2 regions of the Bradyrhizobium sp. McL0616 genome follow, and region 1 is predicted to be linked to the other one. Evidence: predicted binding sites of a transcription regulator. Region 1 holds the regulator's gene; the other holds the start of a gene.
What was found. The regulator LexA, encoded in region 1, represses DNA repair genes until DNA is damaged. The targets are predictions, from matches to a motif close to TGTTCNNNNTGTGTTCNG.
Positions count from the first base shown of each region.

Region 2: the regulator LexA is predicted to act here: its motif matches at 2,047-2,064, upstream of dinB (DNA polymerase IV).

Region 1 covers NZ_CP188255.1:4,251,891-4,255,669, forward strand. The annotation lists gene ACPPVR_RS20655 (GAF domain-containing protein) at 1-192, opposite strand, end outside; gene ACPPVR_RS20660 (hypothetical protein) at 416-850, opposite strand; gene ACPPVR_RS20665 (hypothetical protein) at 1,043-1,246, opposite strand; gene lexA (transcriptional repressor LexA) at 1,433-2,128, opposite strand; gene ACPPVR_RS20675 (autotransporter outer membrane beta-barrel domain-containing protein) at 2,503-3,779, shown strand, end outside.
Region 2 covers NZ_CP188255.1:1,175,581-1,179,359, forward strand. The annotation lists gene ACPPVR_RS05675 (helix-turn-helix domain-containing protein) at 1-40, opposite strand, end outside; gene ACPPVR_RS05680 (metallophosphoesterase family protein) at 343-810, shown strand; gene dinB (DNA polymerase IV) at 893-2,002, opposite strand; gene ACPPVR_RS05690 (exonuclease domain-containing protein) at 2,136-3,779, shown strand, end outside.

The sequences.
Region 1 (3,779 bases):
TTCGGTGAGGATCACGGGATGGCGGCTCGCCCAGGCCTTGCCGGGAAGCCCCTCGTCATATCCGAAGCGCAGATCTTCGCTCACGGCCTTGAAGGCGGACAGGCCCTCGCTGTAAAGGCCGCCGCCAAACTCCAGCCGCATGCGGGTCCGGTCAGGCACCCAGAGTTCAACGACGCGAAGGAAGGTTTTCATCGAACGTGTCCGCCGCCTCAAGTCGGAAACAGCATCGGCCATTTGCTTGCGGAACGGACGTTCAAAATTCAGGCAGGGCAGCGCAAACTTCGTGCGACGTGCAGGTGCGGTGGGCTGATCTCTCTCGGTCGGATGCGAGGTGCAAGCAACTCCATACCGCCGGCCGCGGCCGGCGATGGACATTTCAATCCTGGCTCCGACCTGGCGGCCGGGGATGGCGGTGTCAACCAATCGGCAGGCGGGTGATGGTCGGCTGCCTGTCGGCGACGATCTGCGGCTTGTGCTCGCGCTCGCCGACTTGTTGGGTCACCGGCAATTGCAGCACGGTCGCACGCTGGCCTTCGACGAGCTGTGTCACCAACACGTATTTGCCATCGGGGAATTCGATCGCGTCATGATGGCGATCGGGAATGTGCGGATCGATCTTGCCGAACTTGCCGACGCGCGAGTTGATGGTGCGCGTCCAGATCCAGCGATTGTCGTAGCGGACACTGTCGGCGAAGGCGAGCTCCGTTCCCGGCAGCAGGCAGACCGCGACGGACATGTCGGCTTCGGAGGCAAAGCCGCGCGTCGAGGTACCGCGGAAGGTTGTCGTGACGATCGTCTCGCCGACTTCTGCGGGGCGCGTCGCGACGGCGTGCAGGCTGTAGTCACACATCAGGGTGCTCCTCATTCGAGATAGCAACCCGCGCCTCTTCTGAGGCACAGGCCCCTATCAGAGTGGAAGCCTGCAAACGTCTGCTGGGTTGTGGGCAAATCTGCGGCTTGGGTCCGTAGGCTGCCATCACAATATTTTTTTCAAATGCGCGAGGAACAAATCCCGCCTTCGTGCATTCTGGGAGCTTCGACGTTAGCGGCCGGCAGGTGCCGACCAACCCGAATATTGCCAGGCTGGCTGCGCCGGCTCGACCGCGTTGCGGGCATTGCGGAATTGCTCGCCGGTGGTTGCCTGCGCTGCCTTGCGGACGTGGTACTGCGACTGCGCGGCGAAGGCTTGCGACGCTGATGCTGCGATCAGCGCCATCGTGACTGTGCTCAGAATGATCTTGCGCACATTTGTCTCCTCGGTCTCTCAAAGGCCTGCGAAGCAATGCGTGCTTCTTTGCGGCGTACCGAAGATCTAGCGCGGGAGGGGTGGCCGGATAATCTGTGCAAAACCAGAAGGACTATCCAGCCGGAGCGGACAATCGTCCGCTCCAATCGTTAGCGCGCGGTCGCCAATCGGCGGCGCGCAGAAGACTCAGTACTTTCGGTACAGCCCGATCAGCTTGCCCTGAATCTTCACCCGGTTGGGCGGCAGGATGCGGACCTCATAGGAGGCGTTGGCGGGCTCGAGCGCGATCGAGGCGCCACGGCGGCGGAAGCGCTTGAGCGTTGCTTCCTCGTCGTCGATCAGGGCCACCACGATATCGCCGGTGTCGGCGCTCTCGTTGCGCTGGATCAGGGCCATGTCGCCGTCGAGGATGCCGGCCTCGACCATGGAATCGCCGCGCACTTCGAGCGCGTAGTGTTCGCCCGAGCCGAGCATGTCCGGCGGTACGCTGATGGTGTGGCTGCGGGTCTGCAACGCCTCGATCGGCGTGCCGGCCGCGATCCGGCCCATCACCGGCACCGCAACAGGGCGCTCGCCTTCGTCCGCGGACGCGCTGGAGCGGACCTTGCCGAGATTGCCCTCGATGACGCTGGGCGTAAAGCCGCGGCGGCTGCCGGCGGCGGCCTGGAGCTCGGGCAGCTTGATCACCTCGATGGCGCGGGCGCGATTGGGCAGGCGCCGGATGAAGCCGCGTTCCTCGAGCGCGGTGATCAGGCGATGGATGCCCGATTTCGAGCGCAGATCGAGCGCGTCCTTCATCTCGTCGAAGGAGGGCGGCACGCCGCTTTCCTTTAGACGTTCGCTGATGAACCGCAGAAGCTCGTATTGTTTGCGCGTTAACATCTCGACCAAAATCCCCCGGTTGATGTCGTTCGATTCCGAGACGCTGAATTCAGCAATAAGCCGCTACATGCTCGAAACAAATCATGAACGGACACTATATGTTCGATATGTGTTCCGCAACCCCTTAATTTACCGTGAACATGACGACGTTCGCCGGTTCGCGTAAATCGCCGATGCAGGGAATGCGCCTGGTTATTGTGCTCGTTCGACGGTTTGTTGCCGATCAGGCACAAGCGATAAGTTTGCGCCCGACGCGCGACGGTTTTGGATGCTTTGCGCATTGTGATGATTCGCTCGGCTCCTAAGATGAGCGGCCCTGAAATCGAATCGAACAAACGGGCGGGCGCGGCGAGTTGTAGCCGCGGGTGGGGCTGATGATCGGGGAATGTCTCTGCGCGCGGCAGCCGGCGGTGTTGCTCGCGGCGGCGGGATCGGCTGTGCTGTTCGTCGCCAGTATCCTTGCGACCGCGCCAGCCTTGGCTGCTTGTGCGACGTCGGGCACCGATCCGGTCTCGGTGACCTGCGCGGCTGATACCACGACGACGAACACAACCAACAACAGTACGGGCATCGCCACGGTCGCCCGGATTCAGTCGTTCAACGCCGACCTGATCGGGCAAGTCGGCAGCGGCGTTACGATCGATGGCTTTGGCCTTGATCTCGTGACGACCAAAGCCAGTGGCGGGATCAATTTCACCAACGCCGGTACGGTCACGACCGGGCAAAACGTGAATGCGTTGCAGCTCGTTGGCAACGGCGGCGCGGTCACGTATGGCGGCGTGGGTACGGTGACAGCCACCGGCGCAGGCAGCGGCCTGCAACTCGGCAATACCGGCTCGGGATCGATAACCGCAACTGTCGGCGGCGCGGTCACGGCATCGAATGGTTCGGCCATTTCAGCGGTCGGCGTCGACGGCGCGGTCACGGTCAATGTGCGGGGTGCGATCAGCGCCACGCAAGGCGGTGTCCTTGCGTCCACCAGTGGCATTGGCGACGTCACGGTGACCACGACGGCGGCCGGCACGATCGAATCGTCCCATATCGGCGGCATCATTGCGCAGTCGTCTGGCGGGGGCGGCAATGTCGTTGTGACCACAGCGGGGGTAATCGGCGGCATCACCCCGATCTTCGGCCCGGCGATCGAGGCAACCATCGCCAACCCCGCCAGCACCGGCATCATCGACGTCACCGTCAACGCCAATGTGTTCTCGTCGGGACAGGCCGTCGTCGCCCTGGGCAGTGGCGGTTCGGTGATGGTGACCGGCACCGGCGCGATCACCGGCGGACTCGCCGGCATCCACGCCAGTCAGGACAACACCGTGTCTGCGGCCAACGCCGGCGTTCATGTCGGCGGTTCCGGCGACACCGCCGCGACGGCGGTGGGTGGAACGGCAATCTTCGCGCAGATCCAGGGCAGCGCCAATAGCGGCAACGTGCTGGTCGACCGCACCGGCAACGTCTCGGGCGGCAACAACGGCATCATCGCTCAAACTCTCGGTAGCGGCAATGTCACGGTGACCGGCGTCGGCAACGTCGTTGCCGGTACCGGCACTGGCATTACAGCGTCGAGCAGCGGTGGCAACGGCAACGTCGTCGTTGCTCCGACCGGCAACGTATCCGGTGCCGTCGGCATCGACGTCTCGGCCGCCGG
Region 2 (3,779 bases), 3.1 Mb from region 1:
TGGCGTGACGGGCGGTTTTGATTTTGATAGCAGTAGACATGGTTAGTTCTCCGATAGAGTTTTGAATGCCGTTACAGCGGCGAAACTCTATTTAAACTACCCATCGGGTATTGCAATAACTATTTTGCAATACCCGTAACTATTTGTTTTGACGCCATCTCTAGTTTGATGCCCGCACCTTGGCGACACAATCACTTCGCCGATCGGGCATCAGAGGGGTAAGGAATTTTCGGTCGGACATTCCGGGCAGGTACCGCCGATCGGATCCAGTACATCTCTGTTGTACTCGTCGGTCGTGGTGAGGATCAACGCGCGATAGGTTGCTTCGACCGGGACGCTTCGATGACCTTCACGATCGGCATCATCTCGGATACGCACGGCCTGCTTAGGCCGGAGGCTCTTCGCATGCTGACCCGTGTGGACCACATCATTCACGGCGGCGACATCGGCGATCCCGAAATCATCACCGCGCTGCGGAGAATTGCCCCCGTCACGGCAATCAGGGGGAACGTGGACACTTGCGACTGGGCCACCGAATTTGCCGAAACCGCGTTCGTTCGGCTTGCCGGACGACTGTTCTACGTTCTGCACGACCTCAACAGTCTGCAAATCGACCCCGTAGCTCAGGGCATCGATGTCATTGTTTCCGGCCACTCCCATGTGCCGAAGATCAACACCGTAGACGGCTTGCTCTATGTGAATCCCGGTAGTGCCGGGCGCCGGCGCTTCAAGCTGCCGATCACGCTTGCGAGTCTCGAAGTCACGCCCGTCGGATTGAAACCGATCATCCACAATCTTAAAGTCGGATAGCCCGGGCCGCGGCACGTCCAGCCAGGCGAAGCGTTCGGCGCCATCTCGGCCGCCAGGCTGTAGGTTGCATCCATGGGCCGCGTCAGATGGGCAAATCGAGCTGAGGTTCGACATCGTCGTTCCCCAGCGTTTGCAGCGAGGACAGTGACACGCCCAGCAGGCGCACCGACTTCGGGAGGGGCATCTCGGCCTGCAGCAGGGCGATCGCCAAGCTCTCCAAGTCGTCCCGGCTTGACACGACCGTCGCGACCGACCGGCTCCGCGTGATGATCTCAAAATCGAAGAACTTGATCTTGAGCGTCACCGTCCGTCCCCGGTTGCCGGTGCTCTCACAGTGTCGCCAAACCTTGTCGATCAGTGGTAGGAGTTCGGCGGCCATGGCGTCAAATGTCGTGAGGTCCACCGAGAACGTGTTCTCCGCGCCGATGGACTTGCGGATGCGATTGGCTCGAACGGGACGGTCGTCGACCCCGCGCGAGATCCAGTAGTAGTAGGCGCCGGACTTGCTGAAGTTGGCATTCATGAACTCGAGCGTCTGGTTGCGGATGTCCTTTCCGGTGAAGATGCCGAGGCCATTCATCTTCGCGCTCGTCGCCGGACCGATGCCGTGAAATCTGCCGACCGGTAGCGACTCCACGAACGCGGCCCCCATCTCCGGAGAGATGACGTACTGGCCGTTCGGCTTCCTTTGATCTGACGCGAGCTTTGCCAGAAACTTGTTGTAGCTGATGCCGGCCGAGGCGTTGAGGCCCGTCTCGGCCTTAATCTTCTCGCGGATCCGACGTGCCACGTCGCGGGCGAGGGGTATGCCCTGAAGGTTTTCGGTGACGTCCAGATAAGCCTCGTCCAGCGACAACGGTTCGATGATCGGCGTGTGCTCCGCGAAGATGTCGCGGATTTGCCGGCTGATCGCTTTGTAGACCTCGAAGCGCGGTTTTACGAAGATCAGGTCCGGACACTGCCTCTTGGCGGTGACGGACGCCATCGCGGAGCGGACTCCGAACTTGCGGGCCTCGTAGCTTGCCGCAGCCACTACGCCGCGTTCCGCCGAGCCGCCGACCGCGACTGGCTTGCCTCGAAGATCCGGATTGTCCCGCTGCTCGACCGATGCGTAGAAGGCGTCCATGTCGACGTGGATGATCTTGCGGTGGGAAAGGCCGGTGTCGGGTCGGCTTTCGGCCGGTGCGTCCATTTCTACGGGTCCGTCCTTCGGTCCGCCTTGACAAATAGAGCTGTTAGAACAAAAAAGGAACGATAAAGCCGTATTTGGCTGGTCGTTGCGAACAGATTCGTTGACCAGAATTGATGGGAACCCGGCGCGTCAAATGAAGCCTACAACGTTGCCGGTCTACTATTATCTCGACCACTTCGTCGAAATGCTCCACTTCGTCGAAAAGACGTACGGCGAGATCCTCACCGACGAGCATCGGTCGTTCACCGCGCGCTTTCGCGGCCTCTCGAAGGACGCACAGTGTCTGCTCATCCGGATGGTCAACCGGCGAGGGGCGATCTTCAATCGCGCGCTCTTCAAGTACCCCGAGATAACCGACCTCGAAACCGCGGCTGGTGACTTGATCGAGAGCGGCCATGCTCGCGGCCTGCGCGCCGAAGACTATTCCGCCTTCGTACTTTGCCTGCCGAAGACCGCGCTTCTCGACGGCGCCCGTGCGGCGGGGTTCGGCCGCGACGTCCGTACCTCATGGCCGAAACCGGTGCTGGCCGACTTCATCGTCGCCGCGATTCCGTTCGATCTTGCCGCCAAGCATTGCGGCGCCGGCGGCTTCATAGCGCTCGACAACACGCGGTCGATCGAATTCCTTCTGTATCTTTACTTCGGGAAAACGGCCGACGACCTCAAGAACTTCGCTCTGCGCGATCTCGGCGTCCTGCGTACGAACATGGAGACGTCGTTCAGCGCTCGCTTCACCGACGCCGACGAGGCGCATGCGTGCTTTCACTACAGTCAGGTGCTGGATCGCATGGAAGTCCGTTCCGCCGACATCTACCAAAGGGCGGTCGAGGCGATCCTGGACGGACCCCCGCGGACGACCGGATACGCCGCCGACCTTGCGGCCCGCGCCGCGTGTCAGGTTGGGCAGTTCTTCGAGAAGCAGGGCAGCAAGGATTTGGCCGAACGGCTTTATCGTTTTGGCGGCTCGGCCGATTGCCGCGAGCGCCTTGTCCGGTTGCTGTATGCAAAGGGCGACAAGGAAGCGGCTGAGAATCTGCTGCGGGACATGATTGACGACCCCGAGAGCGACGACGAGCACCTCTTCGCGACGGACTTCTACGCGCGCAAGTTCGGCGGGCGGCGGATGGGCCTGTGCACCGAGTTGCTACGGTCGGGCCGGTCGATCGTCGTCGACGACACGCATCGCGGAAATCCCGAGGCGGGCGTCGCTGCCGTGCTGCGGCGCCAGGGCGGGAAAGTCTACTTCGCGGAGAACACGCTTTGGCATACGGTTTTCGGGCTGTTGTTCTGGGATGAGCTTTTCGAGTCAGGCCAGCTTCACAGCGGCTTCGACTGGGTACCGCATTGCCTACGCGACCGGACCTTCCATCGGCGATTCGCCTCGCAGATCGATGGCAAACTCGCGGCGGTCAGATCCGGCAATGCGCTTCCGATCATCTTGCGCACCGTCGCCGCCAAATGGAGCCGGCCCAACGGAATCTTCGCTTGGGACCACGTGCAGATGGGCGCACTGCGTGCCTTGCTCGAAGGCGCCAGCGCGGACGGCTTGGCTGAGATTGTTCAAGCGATGTGCGGCGACTTCAGCGGCATGCGGGACGGCTTCCCCGACCTGATGCAAGTGCGCGACGGCAAGGTGTCCTTCGTCGAGGTCAAGGCTGAGGGCGACGCCATACGCCGCAATCAGTTGACCCGTTTGCGCCAGTTGGAAAACGCCGGCATACCGGCTGAGATTGGCCGCGTGGAGTACCGGTTCGACCCGGAGCAGGACTACGTGGTC